3 regions of the Oryzobacter faecalis genome follow, and region 3 is predicted to be linked to each of the others. Evidence: riboswitches for the same ligand, from Rfam matches in the RefSeq annotation. Region 3 holds a riboswitch; each other region holds the start of a gene.
What was found. A riboswitch is a leader RNA that binds a small molecule or an ion and turns the genes downstream of it on or off. The one in region 3 is predicted to bind S-adenosylmethionine.
Positions count from the first base shown of each region.

Region 1: another riboswitch for S-adenosylmethionine. It lies ahead of ACK8HX_RS02530 (bifunctional o-acetylhomoserine/o-acetylserine sulfhydrylase); the one in region 3 lies ahead of ACK8HX_RS01965 (aminotransferase class V-fold PLP-dependent enzyme).
Region 2: another riboswitch for S-adenosylmethionine. It lies ahead of metX (homoserine O-acetyltransferase MetX); the one in region 3 lies ahead of ACK8HX_RS01965 (aminotransferase class V-fold PLP-dependent enzyme).

Region 1 covers NZ_JBKOFW010000001.1:521,148-525,714, reverse strand. Annotated here, with positions in the region: gene ACK8HX_RS02540 (hypothetical protein) at 1-803, opposite strand, end outside; gene ACK8HX_RS02535 (hypothetical protein) at 800-1,087, opposite strand; gene ACK8HX_RS02530 (bifunctional o-acetylhomoserine/o-acetylserine sulfhydrylase) at 1,268-2,650, opposite strand; SAM riboswitch class IV at 2,731-2,844, opposite strand; gene mgrA (L-glyceraldehyde 3-phosphate reductase) at 2,998-4,044, shown strand; gene ACK8HX_RS02520 (nitroreductase family deazaflavin-dependent oxidoreductase) at 4,058-4,501, shown strand.
Region 2 covers NZ_JBKOFW010000001.1:532,925-537,491, reverse strand. Annotated here, with positions in the region: gene ACK8HX_RS02585 (RNA polymerase sigma factor) at 1-134, opposite strand, end outside; gene ACK8HX_RS02580 (universal stress protein) at 395-790, opposite strand; gene metX (homoserine O-acetyltransferase MetX) at 850-1,980, opposite strand; SAM riboswitch class IV at 1,997-2,106, opposite strand; gene ACK8HX_RS02570 (DUF4192 domain-containing protein) at 2,169-3,236, opposite strand; gene ACK8HX_RS02565 (YkvA family protein) at 3,339-3,725, opposite strand; gene ACK8HX_RS02560 (EcsC family protein) at 3,821-4,555, opposite strand.
Region 3 covers NZ_JBKOFW010000001.1:416,671-421,237, forward strand. Annotated here, with positions in the region: gene leuS (leucine--tRNA ligase) at 1-2,909, shown strand, start outside; SAM riboswitch class IV at 3,058-3,171, shown strand; gene ACK8HX_RS01965 (aminotransferase class V-fold PLP-dependent enzyme) at 3,213-4,567, shown strand, end outside.

The DNA of each region.
Region 1 (4,567 bases), 100 kb from region 3:
ACGCCCGCGGCGGTGAGCTCGGCGCCCGCGGTGGCCCCCCGCTTGAGGACCCGCCCCACGCCCCCGGTCGAGGCCAGGGCAGCCCGGGTGGCGAGTGCGCGGGCGTCGCCCTCGCCGTAGGCCAGGAGGAGGAGCGCGTCGGCTCCGGTGCCCACCCAGTCGCCGGCGACGGCGACGGGCGCCAGCTCAGGCGCCGCGAGGGCGACGGGGGCCAGCTCCGCGACGTGGGCCCCGCCCGTGCTGAGCCGGGCGAGCAGGCGGTAGGGCCCCGGGTCCCTGAGCGCGTCCTCGGCGAGCGCGCGCACGACGCGGGCGACCCGGGCGTCGACCGCGCGGAACCGTTCGAGCGCCGCGGCGTGCCGGTCGCGGGCCCGCTGCTGCGCGCCGACCTGCTCGCGCTGCAGGTGCCGGACGACGAGGAGCGCGGGGTCGTCCTCGGTGGCGCCGGCCGCCACGAGCGCGGCGGCACGGTCCTCGAGCAGGACGTAGGCGCCGGCGGCGGTGTCGTCGTCGCGCACGGCCGGACCGATGACGGCCTGCGCCGCCCCCATCGCCTCCGCGAGCTCGTCGAGGGCGGCGACCGCTCCGACGAACCGCTCGGCGACCGCGCGGAGCACCACCGGGACCTCCCCGACCCGGGCCCCGAACGCGTCCCCGGCGCACCCCTGCCACGCCGCGTCGTCGCGGAGGCGCACGAGGGTTTCGGCCATCGCGAGCAGCCGACCACCGGTGCCAGCCAGCGCACGGGCGAGCAGGTGCACGGCAGCCGGGTTCCCGGGCAGCGGGTGCAGCGGCGGGCTCACCATGAGCCTCCGCGGAGCGCCCGCTCGGTGGCGTCCTCGACGTCGAGGTAGGCGTCCCCCGCCGCGAGCGCCGCCTCGCCCAGCGCGACGAGCGACTCGGCGAGCGCGAGCCGGGACCGCCGCCACCCGCCGAGCAGCTCCTCGACCGCGGGACCCGTCTCCCCCGGCCCGAGCGCCCAGCGCTCGGCGGAGACGTCACCGACCTGCGCGAGGTGGAGCCCGGCCTCGTGCAGCGCCACCCCGAGCGCGGCGACCTCCTCGGCGTCGACCCGGTACCTCGTCATCACCCCACGCTAGGTGGCCGGTCCGACCCGGCCGACCGGTTGTCCACAGCCCCGAAGGGCGACGGTGAGGGCCGATGGGCCCGCGGTCCCCCACGCCGAGCGAACGTGGGTGGAGATCGTCGGCCGGCCGACGATCTCCACCCACGTTGCGGGATGCGGCCGGGGGCCGCCCGCGTGCCGTCAGACGGACTGGCCCGCGAGGTCGGCGGGCTGCTCGGCACCGAGGTCACCGCTCGACGACCCGTCGCCGGCGGCAGCCGCGAAGCCGGCATCGAGGTCGGCGATGATGTCGGGCAGCGACTCGATGCCGACCGCCAGCCGGACCAGGCCCGGCGTCACCCCGGCGGCGAGGCGGTCCTCGTCACCGCCCTGGCTGTGGGTGGTGGACGCCGGGTGGATCGCCAGCGAGCGGACGTCGCCGATGTTGGCGACGTGGCTGTGCAGCGAGAGCCCCTCGACGAAGCGCTGCCCGGCCTCGAGGCCACCCGCGATCTCGAACGCGAGCACCGCACCGGCGCCCTTGGGCGCGTACTTGTCAGCGAGCACCTTGCCCGGCTGGTCGTCGAGCGAGGCCCACCGCACGGCCTCCACCTGCGGGTGCGCCTGGAGGTACGCGGCGACGTGGTGGGCGTTCTCGACGTGACGCTCGACCCGAAGGCTCAGGGTCTCCAGACCCTGCGCGATGAGGAAGGCGTTGAACGGCGAGATGGCCGACCCGAGGTCGCGGAGGAGCTGGACCCGCGCCTTGAGGATGTAGGCGAGGTTCGCGCCGAGGATGCCGCCCACGCCGAGGTCGCGCGCGAACACCAGCCCGTGGTAGCTCTCCTCGGGGGTGTTGTAGTTCGGGAACCGCTCGGGGTCCTTGCCGTAGTCGAAGGTGCCGGCGTCGACGATGACGCCCGCGATCGACGTGCCGTGGCCACCGAGGTACTTCGTCGCGGAGTGGATGACGACGTCGGCGCCCCACTCGATCGGGCGGATGAGGTACGGCGTCGCGATCGTGTTGTCGACGACGAGCGGGACCCCGACCTCGTGCGCGACCCCGGCCACGCCCTCGATGTCGAGGAGCTCGGCCTTGGGGTTGGCGATCGTCTCGCCGAAGAAGGCCTTCGTGTTGGGGCGCACCGCCGCTCGCCACGCGTCGAGGTTCGTGTGGTCCTCGACGAACGTGACGTCGATCCCGAGCTTCCGGAAGGTGAACTTCAGCAGGTTGACGGTGCCGCCGTAGAGGGCGGCGCTGGAGACGATGTGGTCCCCGGCCTCCGCGACGTTGAGCAGCCCGATCGTCGTGGCCGCCTGCCCCGACGACACCAGGAGGGCGGCCACGCCACCCTCCAGCGCCGCGATCCGCTGCTCGACGGCGTCCTGCGTCGGGTTCATGATCCGCGTGTAGATGTTGCCGAACTCCTTGAGCGCGAACAGGTTCGCGGCATGCGTCGTGTCGTTGAAGACGTACGACGTCGTCTGGTAGATCGGCAGGGCGCGGGCGCCCGTGGCGCTGTCGGGGATCTGCCCCGCGTGCACCTGCCTGGTCTCGAAGCCCCACTGCGAGGGGTCGGTCATGGTTCTCTCCCAAGTCTCGGGTGGCCGGGCCGCGGCCCGACGCACGCACTGTCGTGTCGGTGCGGGCCTCCCGGGGCGGAGTCCCGCGCTTGCGCGCGACGGGTGTCGCGCGCCAGGTCCTCACCCGGGGCACCCCACCGCGGGAGGAGGGTTGCCGGCCAGCGAGCCGGGGCTTGGCGCTGGCGCTCATGACCTGCACCGAGGATACGTCGGCCGCCGAGGGCGGTCACCGGGGTCCGGTCGGACGTCTCACGCTGCGGGCGTCCTCCGCCGGCCCGGGTCCCGGGACGACGCCCCACGAGCACCTGGGCACCCGACACCGGCGTCCGGGGTGTTGGATGGAGGGCATGACGTTCCACGCTGACGAGTACAAGGCGGCCGCGGGCCGCTACCGCGCCGGGATGCCGTACCGCCGGGTCGGCCGCTCCGGGCTCGACCTGCCCGCGGTGTCGCTGGGCCTGTGGCACAACTTCGGCGACGACGTCCCCCTCGAGCGGCAGCAGGCGACGCTGCGGCGGGCCTTCGACCGCGGTGTCACGCACTTCGACCTCGCGAACAACTACGGCCCGCCCTACGGGTCCGCCGAACGCAACTTCGGCACGATCTTCGCCCGCGACTTCCGCCCCTACCGCGATGAGCTCGTCATCTCCTCCAAGGCCGGGTACGACATGTGGCCCGGCCCGTACGGCCAGGGCGGCGGCTCACGGAAATACGTCATCGCCTCGGCCGACCAGTCCCTGAAGCGGATGGGCCTGGACTACGTCGACATCTTCTACTCGCACCGCTTCGACGAGACGACCCCCCTCGAGGAGACGATGGGCGCGCTCGACTCCCTCGTCCGCGCGGGCAAGGCCCTCTACGTCGGGATCTCGTCGTACTCGGGCGCCCGCACCCGCGAGGCCGTCGCCATCCTCCGTGAGATGGGCACGCCGCTGCTCATCCACCAGCCGTCCTACTCGATGCTCAACCGCTGGATCGAGGAGGACCTGCTCGACGTCGTCGGCGCCGAGGGCGTCGGCCTCATCGCGTTCTCGCCGCTCGCGCAGGGGATGCTCACCAACAAGTACCTCAAGGGCATCCCCGAGGGTTCCCGTGCGGCACAGGGGAAGTCGCTCGACCCGAAGCTGCTCACCGACGAGTCGCTCAAGCACGTCCGCGCCCTCGACCGGATGGCGAAGGCCCGCGGCCAGTCCCTCGCGCAGATGGCGCTGGCCTGGGCGCTGCGCGACGAGCGCGTCACGTCCGTGCTCATCGGGGCCAGCTCGGTCGCCCAGCTCGACGACTCCCTCGACGCGGTGAAGAACCTCAGGTTCTCGGCCGAGGAGCTCGCGAAGATCGACAAGCACGCGGTCGAGGCCGGCATCAACCTGTGGAAGACCTCGAGCAGCAGGTGAGTTGCACCCCGACATGAGCGAGAACGACACCGACTACCGTCCGAGCCCCACCGGCTGGGTCCGCCGGCAGGTCGAGGCCATCGAGGCCGCCGGCGACACCGGCGTGGTTAACGTCATGGACCGTCCGGTCGTCATGCTGACGATGCGCGGCGTGAAGACCGGCGCCGTGCGCAAGGTCCCCCTGATGCGCGTCGAGCACGACGGGGTCTACGCGGCCGTCGCCAGCAAGGGCGGGGCCGCGGAGCACCCGCTCTGGTACGGCAACCTGCGCGCCGACCCGCGGATCACCCTCCAGGACGGGACCCGCTCGTGGCGGGCCGTCGCCCGCGAGATCAGCGGCGAGGAGCGCGCCGCGTGGTGGGAGCGGTGCGTGGCGGCCTACCCGCCCTACGCCGACTACCAGGAGAAGACCGACCGCCTCATCCCGGTCCTCCTGCTCGAGCCGACCGACGCCTGACCCCATCTGCACCAGCTTTCCCGCCTGATGCCGGAACCTTCGGTGGGGCACCCCGAACGTCGGGGT
Region 2 (4,567 bases), 120 kb from region 3:
GCGGCCCGCATCGCGTCGGCGACCTGCTCACCCGTGACCGAGCCCGTCGTCCTCCCCTGGCGCACGAGGGACTGCAGAGCCTGGTGGGAGAACTCCGGCGGGAGTGCGCTGGGCTGGGAGGGCTTCGTGGACACAGGCGACACCGACTACCTTTCGTCGCGGGAAGCCGGCTCCGGGGCACACGGGGGGTGGGCTCCGGAGGCGGCGGGGAAGGTCCTGGTGCGGCACCCCGTCATCCGTGCCGGCGTCGTGCTCGGCGGGTCAGAACCAGGTGCGCAGTGACATTATAAATCGGCGGGCCGGGTGGAGGCACATCGCCGGGGGAACGGGCGCGGTGTGACAACGCCTCGAGGGCTTTCCGGATTCCCCGGGGGACGGTGCCGGACGGGCGGTGTCAGGCCTTGACGGCCAGCACCGCGCAGGGGGCGTCGAGCAGGATGCGCTGGGCGTTCGAGCCGAGGATCAGCTTGCCGACGGGCGTACGGCGCCGCAGGCCGATGACGATGAGGTCGGCGTCGGTCTCGGTGGCGACGGCGATGAGGTCCTCGGCGGGCTCGTTGCCCCGGACCAGCTGGCGGACCTCGACGGTGAGCCCGTCGCTCGTCAGCTCGTCCTGGGCCCGCTGGAGCTCGGCCTCGGCGGCCTTCGTGGTGTCGTCGTCGAAGTCACGGCCACCGCGGTTGGAGTTGATGACGACGAGCGTCGTCTGGCGGGTCCTCGCCTCCTCGACCGCTCGCGCGAGGGCCGCGCGCCCCTCCTTGGTGGGAACGAACCCGACGACGATGGTCACGATGTCCTCCTGGGGCGAACGAACGGTGTCCGACGCCCCGACCGTACCGCAGCGGCTGCTCAGCGGCTTCCCAGCACCTCGTGGATCAGCGCGCCCACCTGCTCGGTCTCGACGAGGAAGCCGTCGTGGCCGTGTCGCGAGGTGACGACGGACAGCCCGGTCCCCGGGCGTGCCGCGGCCATCTCCTGCGACAGCCGCATGGGGTAGAGCCGGTCGGTCGTGACCCCGGCGACGTGGAGCAGGCCGTCGAACCGGTTGAGCGCCGCCGCGACTCCCCCACGGCCGCGCCCGACGTCGTGGCTGTTCATCGCCTCGGTGAGGACGACGTAGCTGTTGGGGTCGAACCTCCGGGACAGCTTGGCCGCGTGGTGGTCGAGGTAGCTCTCGACGTCGTAGCGCCCACCGCCCCCGAGCGGGTCCTCGCCCTTGCGCGGCCGGCGCCCGAAACGCTCGTCGAGCTCGGCCTCGTGGCGGTACGTCGTGTGGGCGATGCGACGGGCGATGCCCATGCCGGTCGTCGGGCCCTCGCCGGTGCCGTAGTAGTCGCCGCCGCGGTACGCCGGGTCGGTGCGGATGGCGAGGAGCTGCGGCTGGCACCAGGCGACCTGGTCGGCGGTCGCGTACGGCGTCGAGGCGACGACGAGGCAGCGCTCGACCCGGTCGGGGTGGCCGGTCGCCCACTCGAGCGCCCGCATGCCGCCCATCGACCCGCCGAGGACGCCGCGCCAGCGCCGGATGCCGAGCACGTCGGCGAGCGCCGCCTCGGCCGCGACCTGGTCGCGGATCGTGATGAACGGGAACCGCCCGCCCCACGCCCGTCCGTCGGGGTCGGCGGACGCCGGGCCGGTCGTGCCCTGGCACCCGCCGAGGACGTTGCTCGCGACGACGAAGAGCCGGTCGGTGTCGAGCGGCGCTCCGGGGCCGATGAGGCCGGGCCACCACCCGGGCGAGACGTGCCCGGGGCCGGTCTCGCCGACGACGTGGCTGTCGCCGGTGAGGGCGTGCTCGACGAGGACGGCGTTGTCGCCGCTCGGCGAGAGGGTCCCCCACGTCTCGTACGCGACGGTGACGGCCGGCAGCACGCCGCCGCGCTCGAGGGCGAGGTCCCCGATGACGGCGAACTTCCGGTCGCCGACGGGGTCGCCGGGGCGCCAGACCGCTGCGGTGGTCCGCGTCGGGGTGGCCGTCATCAGGAATGCTCCTCGGTGCTCGCGCTTGCCGCACCGGGCGGTGCGACCAGGTCGTCACCCGGGGCACCCCACCGCGAGGAGGGTTGCCGCCCAGCAAACCGGGGTTTGACGCTGGGACTCAGGACCGGCGTCCATGGTACCGAGCACCCCCTCGCGCCGTCCGCCACGTCCGGAACGCGGTCACCGGCTCAGCCGACCGGGCGCAGCTCGGTGCCCCCGCGCGGGCGCCCCCGGCCGCGGGGGATCCGCACGCCGGCGTCGACCAGCCGGCGCAGGAGGTGGGCGAGTCGGTAGCCGGGGTCGAGCCGCTCCGCCCGGTCGAGGGCCGCGCGGGCGAGCGCGCCGTCGCCCTCGGCCCAGGCGACGTGCGCCGTGACCGTGCACACCGCGACCGCCTCCGCGGAACAGGAGTCCGGGACCGCGCGGCACACCTCGACCAGGCGGGTCGCGAGGTCGGGTCGCTCCGTGGTGCGGACCGCCGGGCGGCCACCGACGGGGAACCACCTGGGCACCGAGGACCGCAGGTGCCGCAGCACCTCGTCGTCGACCTCGCTGAACGGCAGGACACCGGGCGAGAGCCACGCGACCACGCCGTCGCGCCACGGGACGTCCGCGAGCGAGAGCACCGCGTCGGCCACCGCCTCGGGGCGCGGCGGGCCGGACCGCGAGACGGCGAGGACCTCGGCCCAGGCCCGGGCCCACCGTCGGCGGCCGGGCCGTCGGGTGGCGCGGTGCGCGACGACCCGGCCGACCTCCTGTGCCCCCGGCCCGGGGTCGACCAGCCGTGCGACGGCGTCGCGGCCCTCGAGCGGCGCGCGTCCGAGCGCGACGAGGTCGGCGACCGCGGGGACCGTCGTGGGGTCGCGCAGCGGTTCACCGTCGGCCGGGCAGCACGGCGGCGAGCACCCCGGCGAGTAGCGGCGGCCGTCGCGCACGACCGCCACGTCGAGGACCTCGACCCCCGCCCGCTCGAGCGCCTCGACGAGGGCGAGGGTGACCGGCGCGGACGCGTCGGCCACGTCCTCCCACGCGACGACGACCACCGCCGACGCCCCGTCGCGCAGGAGCGGGCCGACGAGCGAGCCCGCGACGTCCTCGGCGAGCTCGTCGGGTGGGAGGTCGGCTCGCGCGACCATTCCCATCGTGCGACCGCGCAGGGCGACCGCGACGACGCAGTCGTGCAGGTGGTAGCCGAGCTGGTAGGGCAGGACCGCGATGACCTCGTCGGGCCCCCGGAGCGTGATGTCTGCTGTCATGCCGACCACGCTCGTCGCCGCAGGGGCGCGGCGCGAGGGTCGGTTCGAACCTGTGGACAGCGCCCTCACCGACGAGGGCCTGTGGACGACGGGGCGGACGACTCAGCGCACGACGTCGCCGGGGACGGTGCGGCCGGACGCCGACGGGCCCTGGCCGCGCCCCCGCTCCCAGGCGAGGAACGCCTCGGTCTCCTCGACGAGCTGGGTCGCGAGCCAGCCGAGGACCATCGCGTCGTCGGCCATCCCGAGCACCCCGAGGACGCCCTCGGGCATGAGGTCGACCGGTGAGACGACGTAGCCCGCGGCGGCGAGCAGGAGGAGGAGGCGGCCCTTCGAGACGCCGACGTAGTCGCCGGCGACGACGGCCCTGACCAGCCGCGGCACGGCGGTCGCCCGCTCGCCGAGCGACGGGCCGCCCGGGCGCATCGCCGTGCGGACGGCCTTGACGACGGCGCCGACGGCGACGAGACGGTTGGCGGTCTTGGCCATGGGTCCTCCTGGCTCCTTCCGGGGACCCTGCGGTCCCCGTGCTGCGAGACGATCGACGTCCGGCGGGTGGCCGGCGTTCCCGACGGTCGGTCCGGCTACGGTCCCGCGGTGATCTCGCCCGCCGCCGCCGGGGGGAACTCGCGCCGGGCGTTGGCGGCGATCCGGCTCAGCATCCAGGCGTCGACCCCGGCCCCGATGACGCCCCCGATGACGGGGACGAGCTTCCCGACCTTGGTCAGGGCGCCCTTGCCCGCGGTGGCGAGGAGGCGGAAGCCGATGCCCTTGTTCACGACCATGAGCGCCGGGCCGGGAAGCCGCTGGGCCGCGAGGTTGACCATCCGCCCGCTGGGCGCGACGGCACCCGCCTTGCGGAGCAGGTCGTCGGCGTCGGCGCCGACGAGCGTGAGGAGCACGGCGGTGCGGATCTGCTCGGTGCCGATGTCGTGGCCGCGCAGGCGGGCGACGGCGGCCGTCATCCGGGTCGCGAGGAGGTAGAACCCGAGGACGTTGGCCGGCAGCGCGACCGGCCAGGTGATGAAGCCGCCGAGGCTCGTGACGAACCCGGCGGCACCGGCGAGGCGCAGGTGCTTGCTGATGACGGCCTCGACGGCCTTCTCGGCGTCACCACCGCTCGCGCGACGGGCCGCGTCGGCGACCTCCGCGGCGGAGTCGAACCAGCCCTTGCCGTCGATGCCGAGGTCGAGGACGGTCTGGACCAGCCGGGTCGCCTGGTCGCCCTTCGCCCCGCCCTCCCGCGCGGAGTCGAGTGCGCTCTTGACCTCGCCGACGGCGGTGCTCGTGCGGTCCTTGCCGAATCCCGGGATGCCCACGTGGTCCTCCTG
Region 3 (4,567 bases):
TGGCCGGCGAGATCGAGGTGGCCTGGCAGGACCGCTGGGAGGAGCGCGGGACCTACCACGCGCCCAACCCCGCCGGCCCGTGGGCCGACCCCGAGGCCGTGGCCGCCCACTCCGGCGGGCACCTGCTCGTCCTCGACATGTTCCCGTACCCGAGCGGCGCCGGCCTGCACGTCGGCCACCCGCTGGGCTACATCGCGACCGACGTCTTCGCCCGCTACCACCGGATGCTCGGCAAGAACGTCCTGCACTGCCTGGGCTACGACGCCTTCGGCCTGCCCGCCGAGCAGTACGCCGTCCAGACCGGCCAGCACCCCCGCAAGACCACCGAGGACAACATCGTCATCATGGCGCGCCAGCTGCGCCGCCTGGGACTCGGCCACGACGACCGCCGCTCCATCCGGACGATCGACCCCGACTACTACCGCTGGACCCAGTGGATCTTCCTCCAGATCTTCAACAGCTGGTACGACACGGACGCCGTCCGCCCCGACGGCGGCACCGGCCGCGCCCGCCCCGTCACCGAGCTGGTCGACGAGTACCGCAGCGGCCGGCGCGCCCTGCCCAACGAGGACGGCCGCGGCTGGGACGACCTGTCCGACGCCGAGCGAGCCGCGATCATCGACGGGCAGCGCCTGGCCTACACGAGCGAGGCGCCGGTCAACTGGTGCCCGGGCCTGGGCACGGTGCTCTCCAACGAGGAGGTCACCAACGAGGGCCGCTCCGAGCGCGGCAACTTCCCGGTGTTCCGGCGCAACCTGCGCCAGTGGATGATGCGCATCACCGCCTACTCCGACCGCCTCGCCGACGACCTCGACCGGGTCGACTGGCCCGAGAAGGTCAAGCTGATGCAGCGCAACTGGATCGGCCGCAGCCACGGCGCCCGCGTGACGTTCCCGATCGCCGCGCAGGGCGTGCCGACCGGCGAGGAGGCCGTGGGCGTCCCCGCCGCGCCTGGCACCGGCATCGAGGTCTTCACGACCCGTCCCGACACCCTGTTCGGCGCGACCTTCATGGTCCTCGCGCCCGAGCACCCGCTCGTCGACGAGCTCGTCCCGGCCGACGGCTGGCCCGAGGGCACGAAGGACGCCTGGACCGGCAGCGCAGCCACCCCGGCCGAGGCCGTCGACGCCTACCGCCGCGCCGCCTCCCGCAAGAGCGACGTCGAGCGGCAGACCGAGGGCAAGGACAAGACGGGGGTCTTCACCGGCGGCTGGGCGGTCAACCCGGTGACCGGCACGACCATCCCGGTGTTCGTCGCCGACTACGTCCTCATGGGCTACGGCACCGGCGCGATCATGGCCGTCCCCGGCCAGGACGAGCGCGACTGGGACTTCGCCACCGCCTTCGACCTGCCGATCATCCGCACGGTCCAGCCGAGCGAGGGACACGACGAGACGACCGCCTTCACCGGCGACGGCCCCGCCGTCAACTCCGCCAACGCGCAGCTCAGCCTCGACGGGCTCGGGGTCACCGACGCCAAGGCGGCCATCACCGAGTGGCTCTCCGCCACGGGCATCGGCGACGCCACGGTCAGCTACAAGCTGCGCGACTGGCTGTTCTCCCGGCAGCGCTACTGGGGCGAGCCGTTCCCCGTGGTCTTCGACGAGGACGGCGTCGCGCACGCCGTGCCGGAGTCGATGCTGCCGGTCGAGCTGCCCGACGTGCCCGACTACAGCCCGAAGACCTACGACCCCGAGGACGCGCACAGCGAGCCCGAGCCGCCGCTGTCGCGGGTGGAGGAGTGGGTCGAGGTCGAGCTCGACCTCGGTGACGGCCGGGGCCGGCGCCGGTACCGCCGCGAGACGAACACGATGCCCAACTGGGCGGGGTCCTGCTGGTACTACCTGCGCTACCTCGACCCCGACAACGCCGACGCCCTCGTCGACCCCGAGAACGAGTCCTACTGGATGGGCCCGCGCCCCGAGCCCGTCGCCACCGCCGCCCCCGGTACCCGCGACCCCGGCGGCGTCGACCTCTACGTCGGCGGTGTCGAGCACGCCGTGCTCCACCTGCTCTACGCGCGGTTCTGGCACAAGGTCCTGCACGACCTGGGGCACCTGAGCTCCGACGAGCCGTTCCGCACCTACTTCAGCCAGGGCTACATCCAGGCCGCCGCCTACCGCGACGACCGCGGCCAGCCGGTCGAGGCCAGGGAGGTCGAGGAGGGCGCCGACGGCACCTTCACGTGGCAGGGGCAGCCGGTGACCCGCGAGTTCGGGAAGATCGGCAAGAGCCTGAAGAACATGGTCAGTCCCGACGAGATGTACGCGGCGTACGGGGCCGACACGTTCCGCCTCTACGAGATGGGCCTGGGCCCGCTGGAGCAGAGCAAGCCCTGGGACACCCGTGCCGTCGTCGGCAGCCAGCGCTTCCTGCAGCGGCTGTGGCGCAACGTCGTCGACGAGGAGACCGGTGCCGTCACGGTCGTCGACGAGCCGCTCGACGACGCGACCGCCGGCATCCTGCACCGCACCATCGACGCCGTCCGCACGGACTACGGCTCGCTCGGCTTCAACACGGCGATCGCCCGCCTCACCGAGCTCAACAACGCCCTCACCAAGCGCGAGGGCGGGGTGCCGCGCGAGGCCGCCGAGACGCTCGTCCTCATGGTCGCCCCGCTCGCGCCGCACATCGCGGAGGAGCTGTGGGCGCGGCTCGGGCACGAGGAGTCGCTCGTCCACGAGGCGTTCCCCGTGGCCGACCCGGCGCTGCTCGTCGAGGACACCGTGACGTGCGTCGTCCAGGTCCGGGGCAAGGTGCGCGACCGCCTCGAGGTGCCGTCCGACATCACCGAGGACGCGCTGCGCGAGCTGGCCCTCGCCAGCCCGAAGGTGCAGGCCGCGCTGGAGAACGGGGTGCGCACCGTCATCGTCCGCGCCCCGAAGCTCGTCAACGTCGTGCCCGCCTGACGGAACGGCTCGCCGTGGGGAGGCCGGCCCGGGTCATGACCCGGGCCGGCCTCCCCACGACGGTGGGGGACCGGCTCCCCGGCCGCGTCTCGGGTCGTGGACCCCGGATGGGGCCCGTGCGGCCCGCGCTCCTACACTCGTCGGCGTAGGTCATGAGTGCCAGTGACAAGCCCCGGCTCGCTGGCCAGCAACCCTCCTCCGCGGTGGGGTGCTCCGGGTGACGACCTGGTCGGCGACCCTTCGGCGCCGGCAAGCGCGGATCCCGGGAGCACCCGAGGTCCACCGAGACCGTCGGAGCACACCGTGTCGATCGCCAGCACCCCTCCCTCGTTCCACCGCCGCCCGTGGCTGCACGCCGTCCCGGACCGCCTGCCCGCCGTGGTCCGGGCCGACCTCGTCCCGACCCTCAGCGGTGACCACCTCGACCACGCCAACCTCGACCACGCCGCCTCCACGCCGGCGCTGCAGCGGGTCGCCCGCGCCGTCGAGACCGCCTCGGCCACCTACAGCAGCGTCCACCGCGGCACCGGCTGGCTCAGCCGGGTGACGAGCGCGCACTACGAGGCCGCCCGCGAGGAGGTCGCCCGCTTCGTCGGCGCCCGCGAGGACGACCTCGTCGTCTTCACCCGCAACACCACCGACTCGCTCAACCTCCTCGCCCGGGCCCTCCCGCGCGACACCGACGTCGTCGTCTTCTCCTCCGAGCACCACGCGACGCTCCTGCCGTGGCGCGCCCGTGACACCCACCGCCTCCCGGTCCCGGCCACCCCCGCCGACGCCGAGGCCCTGCTCGAGGACGCGCTGCGCCACCTGCCGCGCGGCACCGCCCGCCGCCCGCGCCAGGCGCTCGTCGTTCTCACGGCGGCCTCGAACGTGACCGGCGAGCTCTGGCCGGTCGAGCGCCTCACCACCGTCGCGAAGCGGCACGGGGCGCGCGTCGTCCTCGACGCCGCGCAGTCCGCCGCGCACCGCGTCATCGACCTCGGCGCCCTCGGCGTCGACTGGGTCGCGTTCTCCGGGCACAAGGTGCACGCCCCCTACGGCACCGGCGTCCTCGCCGGCCGCCGGGACTGGCTGGACGCCGCCAGGCCCTACCTCGCCGGCGGGGGCGCCACGGCCGCCGTCAGCGAGCGGGGCACCCGGTGGACGACCGGAGCCGCGCGCCACGAGGCGGGCAGCCCCAACGTCCTCGGAGCCGTCGCCCTCGCGGCCGCCTGCGCCACGATCCGCGAGCACCGCGCCGTCATCGCCGACCACGAGGAGCGGCTCACCGAGGCCCTCCTGACCGGCCTGCGCGCGGTCGACGGCGTCACGACCTACAGCCTGTTCGGCGAGGACCACGAGCGTGGCCCCGTCGTCACCTTCACCGTCGAGGGGCTCGACAGCCACCTCGTCGCGGCGGCCCTGTCGGCCGAGCACGGCATCGGCGTGCGCGCCGGCAAGTTCTGCGCGCACCTGCTCGTCGACGCCCTCCTCGAGGAGGACGACGCCGACCTCCCGCACGCCACCGCGGTCCGCGCGAGCGCCGGGCTCGCGACGACCGAGGAGCACGTCGAGCGGCTGGTCCGGGCGGTCGCACAGCTCGCGGCGGAGGGCCCGGGCGCGGAGTACGTCGAGGTCGAGGGCGAGGGCTGGGTCCCCGTCGACGACCCGCGCGA